3 regions of the Paenibacillus sp. EKM301P genome follow, and region 3 is predicted to be linked to each of the others. Evidence: a T-box and tRNA genes for the amino acid it is inferred to sense, from the RefSeq annotation. Region 3 holds a T-box; the other regions hold tRNA genes.

The links. The T-box of region 3 lies ahead of argS (arginine--tRNA ligase). A T-box ahead of a tRNA ligase gene usually reads a tRNA of that ligase, here a tRNA-Arg.
Region 1: it encodes a tRNA-Arg, which carries the amino acid that the T-box ahead of argS (arginine--tRNA ligase) is inferred to sense. The anticodon was not compared.
Region 2: it encodes a tRNA-Arg, which carries the amino acid that the T-box ahead of argS (arginine--tRNA ligase) is inferred to sense. The anticodon was not compared.

Annotation. Positions count from the first base shown of each region.
Region 1 covers NZ_JAALFM010000007.1:198,142-201,276, forward strand. Annotated here, with positions in the region: gene HFD99_RS18040 (sugar-binding transcriptional regulator) at 1-927, opposite strand, end outside; tRNA gene HFD99_RS18045 (tRNA-Arg) at 1,188-1,259, shown strand; gene clpP (ATP-dependent Clp endopeptidase proteolytic subunit ClpP) at 1,470-2,066, shown strand; gene HFD99_RS18055 (PdaC/SigV domain-containing protein) at 2,181-3,135, opposite strand, start outside.
Region 2 covers NZ_JAALFM010000005.1:107,639-110,773, reverse strand. Annotated here, with positions in the region: gene HFD99_RS14405 (hypothetical protein) at 158-517, shown strand; gene HFD99_RS14400 (DUF4870 domain-containing protein) at 827-1,120, opposite strand; tRNA gene HFD99_RS14395 (tRNA-Arg) at 1,296-1,369, shown strand; gene HFD99_RS14390 (6-phospho-beta-glucosidase) at 1,584-2,927, opposite strand; gene HFD99_RS14385 (LacI family DNA-binding transcriptional regulator) at 3,115-3,135, shown strand, end outside.
Region 3 covers NZ_JAALFM010000004.1:438,568-441,702, reverse strand. Annotated here, with positions in the region: gene argS (arginine--tRNA ligase) at 232-1,956, opposite strand; T-box leader at 2,016-2,274, opposite strand; gene HFD99_RS13500 (four-helix bundle copper-binding protein) at 2,352-2,681, opposite strand; gene HFD99_RS13495 (MogA/MoaB family molybdenum cofactor biosynthesis protein) at 2,945-3,135, shown strand, end outside.

The DNA.
Region 1 (3,135 bases), on a different contig from region 3:
GCCTCCAGCCACACCTAACACCGTCTCCGTACGCCTGATGTCCTCCAAACGGAGTCCGAGCGTCAGCATTCTGTGAACAACGACGCCGTCTTCGTTAAAATAATAACCAAACGATTCGGCGACCGCACCCTCATTGCTGATCTGGGCAAAGGTTTCAGGGTCAAGCTTGCGTCTGTGGGCCATTGCTATGGCGTTGCCTATCCCGTGAATGATAATACGACTCTCTCGAATCAGGCTTAATATATCCTGAATATTCGTATCCTCAAGCAAGGAGTTGTAAGCATGATTGCTGAGCAAATCCGGTACATGGAGCAGACGGTATTGAGCGCCGACCTTGCGAGCCATCGTGGAGGCAATTGTATTTGCCTGCATTTCCATGCTCTCTCCCAAACCCCCGCGTGCCGGTACAAACCATCCGCCCTTAAGCGGGCCGTTAGCAGGTAATGCCAGTTGTTCCGCCACATCTGCAATCGTCGTGCCACCTGTTACAGCGACCACGTCCTCGTCATCCATAACACTCAGCAGCGCCTTTGCGCCAGCACGGCCCAGTTCCTGCTTCGCTAACGGTGAAGCATCCGAATCCCCTGGAACGACAACCACCTTCCTCAAACCGTAGGCTTGACGAATCTGATCCTCCAATTGGGACAGGCCGAACAAGTTGTTCGCAATCGGCTCCAGCTGTTCCAGCAGATCCAGTCCTGCTTTGCTCACCTTCATGCCCACACTCTCAATCTCAATTAGCCCTTGCGCTTTAAGGAGATCAGTCTCAGCGCGCAGTACGCGCTCGGTCATATCCAGTGAAGCTGCCAGTGTTCTGCGTCCGATAACTTCGGACAACATAATCTGATGCAGGATCGTGTACCTTTTTTTCAAAACATCCATGAGGTCGGGCAGAAGCTGCTTCTGTATTTCTAATATCTTTCGCATGCTTTCCACTCCCGCACACTTCTAAGTTCTGTCTCTATGCTATATCTCTAACTGGTCTTAAAATGTCCCGGGATAACTTTTTAAGTCCCACGTATATCTTACCCAATATTTGCTTCACATGCAAGTCTATCTGAACCTATATTTCTCAACTTTTTATGTGAATATGCGCACGTAATAAAAGCTTGCAATTCAATGCCGTATATCATATAATCATCTTTGTTTCCAATTAATTAGTTGGTTGCTTGTAATGATTCATCTTTGCGCCCGTGGTCCAACGGATATGACGTAGGCCTCCGGAGCCTGAGATCGAGGTTCGATTCCTCGCGGGCGCGTCGTTTTATATGATTGGCTAAATGTTCCATATAATGTTTTTAACCAAAAAGAGCGCTAAGCGTTCTTTTTTTTAATCAATAGTTTGACTTTCTTTGACTTTTTGTTTGAAATTGTTTATCATGTGGTTAATACGGTAACAGTTTATAAATAGGGATGTGTATTCGGCATATCCACCAAATCCACTAACGATTTAAGGGAGGTTTTTTGACGTGAGCTATGTTCCTATGGTAGTAGAACAAAGTAACCGCGGCGAACGCGCCTATGACATTTATTCCAGACTGTTGAAGGATCGCATTATTTTGTTGGGCTCGGACGTCAATGACGTTGTAGCCAACTCAATTATTGCCCAAATGCTGTTTTTGGCTGCTGAAGATCCTGAAAAAGACATTCACTTGTATATTAACAGCCCTGGCGGTTCCATCACAGCTGGTATGGCCATTTTCGATACGATGCAATACATTAAACCTGACGTATCTACCATTTGTGTAGGTATGGCTGCTTCCATGGGTGCTTTCTTGCTGAATGCAGGTGCCAAAGGTAAACGTTTTGCCTTGCCAAACAGTGAAATTATGATTCACCAGCCACTAGGCGGTGCACAAGGACAGGCAACGGATATCGAAATTCGCGCCCGTCGCATTCTGAAAATGCGTGACAAGTTGAACCGCATTCTCGCAGATCGCACAGGTCAACCACTGGAACGCATCGAAAAAGACACAGACCGTGACTATTTCATGTCCGCTGATGATGCCAAGGAATACGGTATTATTGATAAAGTGTTAACTAGCTCCTCTCCAGAAGGTGTATAAGAAAAGTGGTTTTCTTCTGAATAGCTGGTAAATAAAAAGGCTGCCTCGGATTTTCGTATCCGGTAGGCAGTCTTTTTTATTTACTATTAATTTTCAATATATAACTAATCCAGATTATTGATTTTGTCCCGCAAAAGGCTTACCGCCCTGAGGCAGCAGTTGAGCGAACGAGTAAGTAAACTCCGGAATTCCATAAGCGTATGGCGCATAATCATACAAATCAAACACGATGGTTACTCCACTGTTGGTCACATAAAAATTCTGATCTGAGGCCAACTCTTTAAATTTCTCAAAACCTTCGCCAGCCTGGAGCGCATCAATTTTTTTCTTCAAATCAGCATTCAGGAACTTTTTGTAGTTAGGATTTGCCTTCAATACGTCAGACAATTGCAACAGCTTACCATCAGCAAGCGAGAACGTATATCCTTTACGTGCCGTCATACCGTGTGCGCCACCTGTATACGAGTAGTCCTGCATAATCACACTTAGAATACCGTCCTTATTATAGGCAATTGCAAAATCATTTTCGAAATCATACGGTCTTTCTGCTGTAACCTCTCCCTCTGCCACCATCTTTTTGCCTGCTGCCAATACTGTCTCTGCATGCTTTTTAAGCATATTATTAATGGCCTGTTGAGCCTCAGGATTCAGCTGGCTGCCGCTGATTTGCGGATACTTAATCTTATAGGATACCTTTGCATTACTCGAAGCTGGAAGCGTCTGAGATGCAATTGTGATCGGATTTAGCTGGCTTTTACTCAATGTTACTGTTTTCTGAGTTGCATTCCACTGCGCATCGATACCCAGATAGTCTTTCAGCAGACTCATAGGAATATATAGCTTCCCGGCGATCATTTTGGCATCCATGCTGCGCGTGTTGATCCCGTTCACATTGGCATAGGCATCCGAGGAGGAGACCACGATATAGAGCTTGTTGTACCCGCTCCCCACTGTATATGTCCCTTCCTTGGTGTCATAGCTCACCGGAATTCCCAAACTATCACGCAGTGCTGCCACTGGAATCATTGTGTTCCCGTTCACTTGTACACCTTTAGCGGCCAACGTTTTA
Region 2 (3,135 bases), on a different contig from region 3:
TCATCCTCTCTTTGTCGTGTTCATCCAGTGTTGGAATGAATCAAAAACTAAATCCCCAGTTCATCAGTATATATGCCGAAAAGAAGCATAAAATGTCTGTCCGTTCCGAAAACTACAGATGGGGCAACCCGCCTACACGTGAGGAAGGAGGGAGACAATGTACTACATCAAGGATGCCAAAATACGCCGCTTCACTGAACTTGACGGAGTGCGCTGTGCTGAGGTAGAAGTGCGTCCCGGTGCCGCAGATGACCCGGAGCTGCTGGTTTATATCACAGCTACGAATCAGAAGGATGGTCAGCCTGATTATGACATGGTACGGATCATCCGCAATGATGCCGATCTGGAGCTGGATTGGTATGACAATAATCTGCATTCGGCATTTGAAGAAGTGACCGACAAGGCTTTTACGGACTCTACGCACATTACCGCTGGTGAGGAACGGGAAAAGTTCAAAAGGGAATTGCTCTCCTATGGGCAGCTTAGCACAGAGTTTGCCAAGGAGTTCGGGGCATGAGGATATGGTGTGCACTACCTCGGCTTTTGTTAATTTGGACACCGGCGCCATCGCCAGATCAGCGTGAAAGGAGGGGGAAATCATAGACGGCAAAGCGAAGTATAAGAAAAACAAAGGCAGCAGTTATATTCATAACAATGAGTTCGCGGAAGAAGTGATGGAGAAAAATGTAAGACATGAGGTGCGAAGAAGTCCTAGACGCTTCGGTAATAAATAAACAGTCATAAACTGAGAAACGCTCATTTATAAATGACCCTGAAGAAGCCTCTGTATTCGTCAAAATTGCGAATGCGAGAGGCTTCTTTTGAATTAGGCCGCTTCACGCAGCGTCATGATCCCTTTGTAGATGTTATAGACAAAAACGCCGAGATAGACCACTACGAATAGCAGTACAAACCCGATAACCGAGCCTGCATGATTGGCAGTGATAATAAAATAAACTAGCGGAATCGCCGCAATAATGGGGAAAATGTGCGATAAAATGGCTTTTTTCGCGTGTCCCTGAACATATTCGTCCCGGACTGCAATCCACACAATGACCGGCACCAGAAAAGGTGCGAAAAAAATGCTAAAATAACAAAGTGAAGACAAAAGGCCTCTCACGGATTAACCCCTCCTTTTTGGCATCGTTCTTTGTACATAATACCCCGTTAGCGTCCAAATGATTCCTTTTGCAGCCTGCTTTCCTGTATAATGAAAAAATGCTTTTGACAGTTGCCCAAAATGTGATATAATCATTAATGCACTGAATACATAAGGTTTTATTGATTGTTATCTTGTCCCAGTAGCTCAGCTGGATAGAGCAACGGCCTTCTAAGCCGTCGGTCGGGGGTTCGAATCCCTCCTGGGACGTATAGCAAAAACTTCCTAATTCAATATTGGGAAGTTTTTTTGTGTTCCAGTGGGATGAGAACCCCTTGGGGGGACGTCGGAGCTAAGCATCGTTAGCATAAACTTCGCAGTCTCGACCGTAGGGAGAGTATCCCTCCTGGGACGTATAGCAAAAACTTCCTAATTCAATATTAGGAAGTTTTTTTGTGTTCCGGCAGTATCATTGATTCTGGCTTTATACTGTCGCCTTCTCTTTATGAGCAAAAAATTGCGGCAGATGCTCTTTGTGTGCTTCCAGCAATTCATCCAGCACAGTTTGGGCGATATCGCCGCTTGGAACGAGCGGATTCAAGGTGAAGGCTTGCAGTGCTGTCGCATAGTCACCAGTGACCGCCGCTTCAATGGTCAGCTCTTCCATCGCCTTCATGACTTGCAGCAGTCCCCGTTGTGCTGGAGGGAATTTACCAAAGTTGACAGGCTCCGCACCATGCGCGCGAATGACACTAGTTACTTCGATGGCGCTATCATAAGGGACATCATCAATCGCACCGTTGTTACGCGTACTAACCACCATCAATGTGCCTTTGTTGTTATAAATAGAGTTGATGATTTCACAGGCAGCATCGCTGTAATGCGCACCGCCGCGTTTGGATAATTCCTCTGGTTTGTAATCCAGATTCGGATCTTTGTACAATTCAAACAGACTTTCTTCCAGACGTTTGACGACTTGGCCCCGAGTTCCTTCGTTTTTGGCCTCCTCTAATTCTTCCTTGAGCATGTTATCGGTCATATAGTAATACCGATGGTAAGGACAAGGCAGCATTTTCAATTGACGAACCTGATCATACAGGAAACGCATGTTCTTAATATTTTCAACGACCTTCTCCGGTTTTGCGCCAGGCGCATACAGTCCTTCGATGACTTGTTCTGTTAATTCTTCTCCGGTTTTGTCATAAACTTTGTGCCAATGAAGGTGGTTAATTCCTGCAAATTTAAAGAACAGCTCTTCTTCCGGTTTGTCCAGCACAGCCGATGCACTCTTGATCGCGCCGATTGGAACATTACATAATCCGATGACTTTATCCCACTGACCATAACGAAGCACCGCTTCGGTGACCATGCCCGCAGGGTTGGTGAAGTTAATCAACCATGCATTCGGACACAGTTCTTTCATATCTTCTACGATACTGAGGATAACGGGTATGGTACGAAAAGCTTTGAACATCCCACCAGCCCCATTAGTTTCCTGACCGATCATACCGTGTTTCAAAGGAATACTTTCATCTTTAATCCGGGCTTCCAATAAGCCTACCCGAAATTGGGTCGTTACAAAATCGGCATCCTTCAAGGCTTCCCGACGATCCAGTGTCAAATGTACTTCACAATCAATGCCGGCGGCTTTCACCATCCGTTGGGCCATGGCCCCTACGATCTCCAGTTTCTCGCGCCCTGCTTCAATATCTACCAGCCATAACTCCCGGATGGGAAGCTCTGCATAACGTTTGATAAAACCTTCTACTAATTCTGGTGTATAGCTGGAGCCTCCGCCAATAGTTGCGATCTTTATGCCTTTTTTCATGGTTAGTGCCTCCTGAGTATGTTTTTTAAAACCGCTTTCTTAAGCTCAAATTCACTGTAATCCCTGTAATGCATTACAGGTCAAGCGCTTTTAGAAAACTTATTTGGGGAAGGTGACAATTATAGGGCGGGGCCACGAAACATGCTAAACACGAACATGCTAAAATAGAAAGAACGAGGTGAGAAATGTGGCAAATATTCATGAAATT
Region 3 (3,135 bases):
ATAAAACCATCAAATGTTTCAAATATGCACAAATTGGTTGCAAAACAATGGAATACCCTGCGATTAGTGTAACCCGTCTTGCTCTTTTCTGCTCACCATCTCCATGCAAACCCAAAAGTGTCTATGATAGTTTTCCTTTTGCAGCACCTTTTAGAGAAAAGAGCTGATTCGCAGTAATTTTAGCTAGCAAAAGCAGCAGTGTACCTAACAAAAATACCCACTTGTGGTAGCTTACATCCGGTTAGGGGCTTTCAGTCCAAGAAGTCGCAGTGTACTTGCCAGCATATCTGCAGTCTGTTCCGCCAACTGAATGCGCCACTGTCCACCATCGACAATCCTTTCCTTAGCATAAAAACGGTTGAACGCCTGTGCCGTATCTAATGCAAATCTCGCAATAACCGAAGGTTCCAGTTGCTGAGCAGCACGTATCAGCTGCCCGTGATAGCGATCCAACTGCTTAAGCAAGGCCCAGCCTGCGTCACCCAGCATTTCATCCGAAACGATATTCCATTCAGGAGAATGCCCTTCTTGACCAAGGACGTTGTCACTGGAATTAGAATCAACCTCAGCGCGAGCGCGAGCTTTCTCCAGAAGGCTGCGTATACGCGCATGGGTATACTGAACATAAGGGCCAGTCTCACCTTCGAAGGTCAATGCCTCCTCCAACGAAAAATCCACTTCATTCAGACGGTTATTTTTTAAATCGCCAAAAATAATCGCTCCGATGCCGACATCTTCTGCTATTGCCTCTTGTTCCAGCAAATTGGGATTCTTCTCCGTAATAATGGCTTGAGCACGCGCTACAGCTTCATCCAGCACTTCCTCCAGTTTCACCACCTTGCCGCGTCTTGTGGACATTTTTTTGCCTGCAAACCGCATTAAACCAAAGGGTACATGCTCACATTGCGGTGCCCATGCCTCCCCTGCATGCTTGAGCACCGCAAATACCTGTTGGAAATGTAACTTCTGTTCCCCGCCAACGACATACAGCAGCCGATCAGCCTTCATCACTTCATGACGATAAATCGCTGTTGCCAGATCACGGGTGGGATAAATGGTAGTCCCATCCTTTTTCAAAATAAGACACGGCGGCAGCTGCTCGTCTTCCAGACGAACCACAAGTGCTCCATCACTTTCCTCCAGCAGTCCTTTTGCTCTTAATTGGGCAACAACTGCCTGCATTTTATCATTGTAAAAGCTTTCCCCCAACACATGGTCAAACGAAATGTTAAGACGTTGGTACATACGATCAAATTCACCCAGACTGACTTCAACAAAAAACTCCCATAGTTGTTGAGCCTCAGTATCCCCGTGCTCCAAACGTCGGAACCACTCGCGGCCTTCATCCTCCAAAGACGGGTCATGCTCAGCCTCCTGATGAAAACGGACATATAGCTTCAATGATTCCCCGATCGGATCCTGTTGTAGCTGCTCTTCATTACCCCATCTTTTATAGGCCGCAATTTGCTTGCCAAATTGTGTTCCCCAATCCCCTAGATGATTCACACTAATCGGTACATATCCGGTTTCACCAAGTATGCGATACAAGGCGGCACCGATAACAGTAGAGCGAAGATGACCGATACCAAATGGTTTCGCAATATTGGGCGAGGACATATCAATTACTACTCGCTGTCCATGCCCAATATTGGGCTTGAGAAACTCAGTCTTGCTCAATTCAGCAAGCATCGGTGGAATATGAACAGATCGATCCAATGTAATATTTACATAGGCACCCGATGCTGTAGCGGTTAGACCCGCTTCATGACTTACTAGCTCTGCCAATTCCATTGCAATATGCTGTGGAGACTTTCGAAATTTCTTAGCCAGCACAAAACAGGGAAACGCCACATCTCCCCATTCAGGCTGCGGAGGCACCTCGAATAAAGATAAAACTTCTTTCTCCTCCAAGCCCGTATGAGCTAAAATAGCTTGGGTAGCAATCATCAACAACATGTTCCTCTCTCCTTCTTTTTATAGGATCTAACAAAAAAAGCCCTCGTCTCTTGATATAATCAAGAGACGAGAACTTCGATATCCCCGCGGTACCACTCTTCGTAAATCGGTTGTGTAGATAAAGCTAGCTTACACAAATCGCGATTTCACTCCATTGACAAATAACGGTGTCAGCCGGGTTGATCTACTAGAAGTTCTTATCGTTGGATCAACCGTCTCCCGGGTGCGCTTCACATCGGATTTCATACCGGCTTCCACCTCTTCCGGCTCGCTGTAATGATACGGTTCCGTTGCTACTCTCCCGTTCCTTGACGTTAATTCCCACCATTATACAAACCTATTTAGTAGAAAGCAACCTTTTATTCCCTCTTCAGGGACTAGTTCTGTATATGTAATTACACTGCCACCAATTGGCGACAAGCCTCAACACAATGACGGCAGGCCTCTGCACAATGTTTGCAATGATTATGGGAATGCTTGCTACATTCAGCAGCACATACCTCACAGGCTTTGGCGCATAGCTCACAGATTTCCTCGGCAAAATCCGTTCCGCGCTGCAACATTTGAGCAGCAAACCCACATATCTCTGCGCATTCCCTACTCACTCGAATACATTCACGCAGCATAGCTAAATCATATTCCTTCAAACTTGCTACATAGCATACATTGCAAGCGTTCATACATTCCAGGCAAGCATCCACGCATTTTTGGTATGAATGATTCATAATACATTACCTCCCAGTTGTTGATCCTGCTGTACTATTACCCGCTGAGCCTTGAAATTAATCAATTGATGTTCGCGCTTTCAACAAAATAAACCCAGAAAATCCCGACTTATGTAAGGAAGTGTACTATATTCCAAGGTGCAAGCGCAAGGATATTAATCACATAACTTTTTATCCCTCGTTTCTGACTTGCATCCAGTCGGTCATTCCTCTATTGTAAAAAAAGAATATGCTTAACCATGAATCAAGGAGTGAAGATTGTAATGAACATAACATCTGTAGAGGAGCACCGACGGGAGTCTCCGCAGCAGGTTAACTGCATGGTCGTGACCGTCTCTGATACACGAACCATGGAAACCGATACTGGGGGACGACTGCTCAAGGAACTACTAGAAACGAATGGGTATAAGGTTGTTCGATATGTTATCGTCAAAGACGACTATGAGGGTATCCG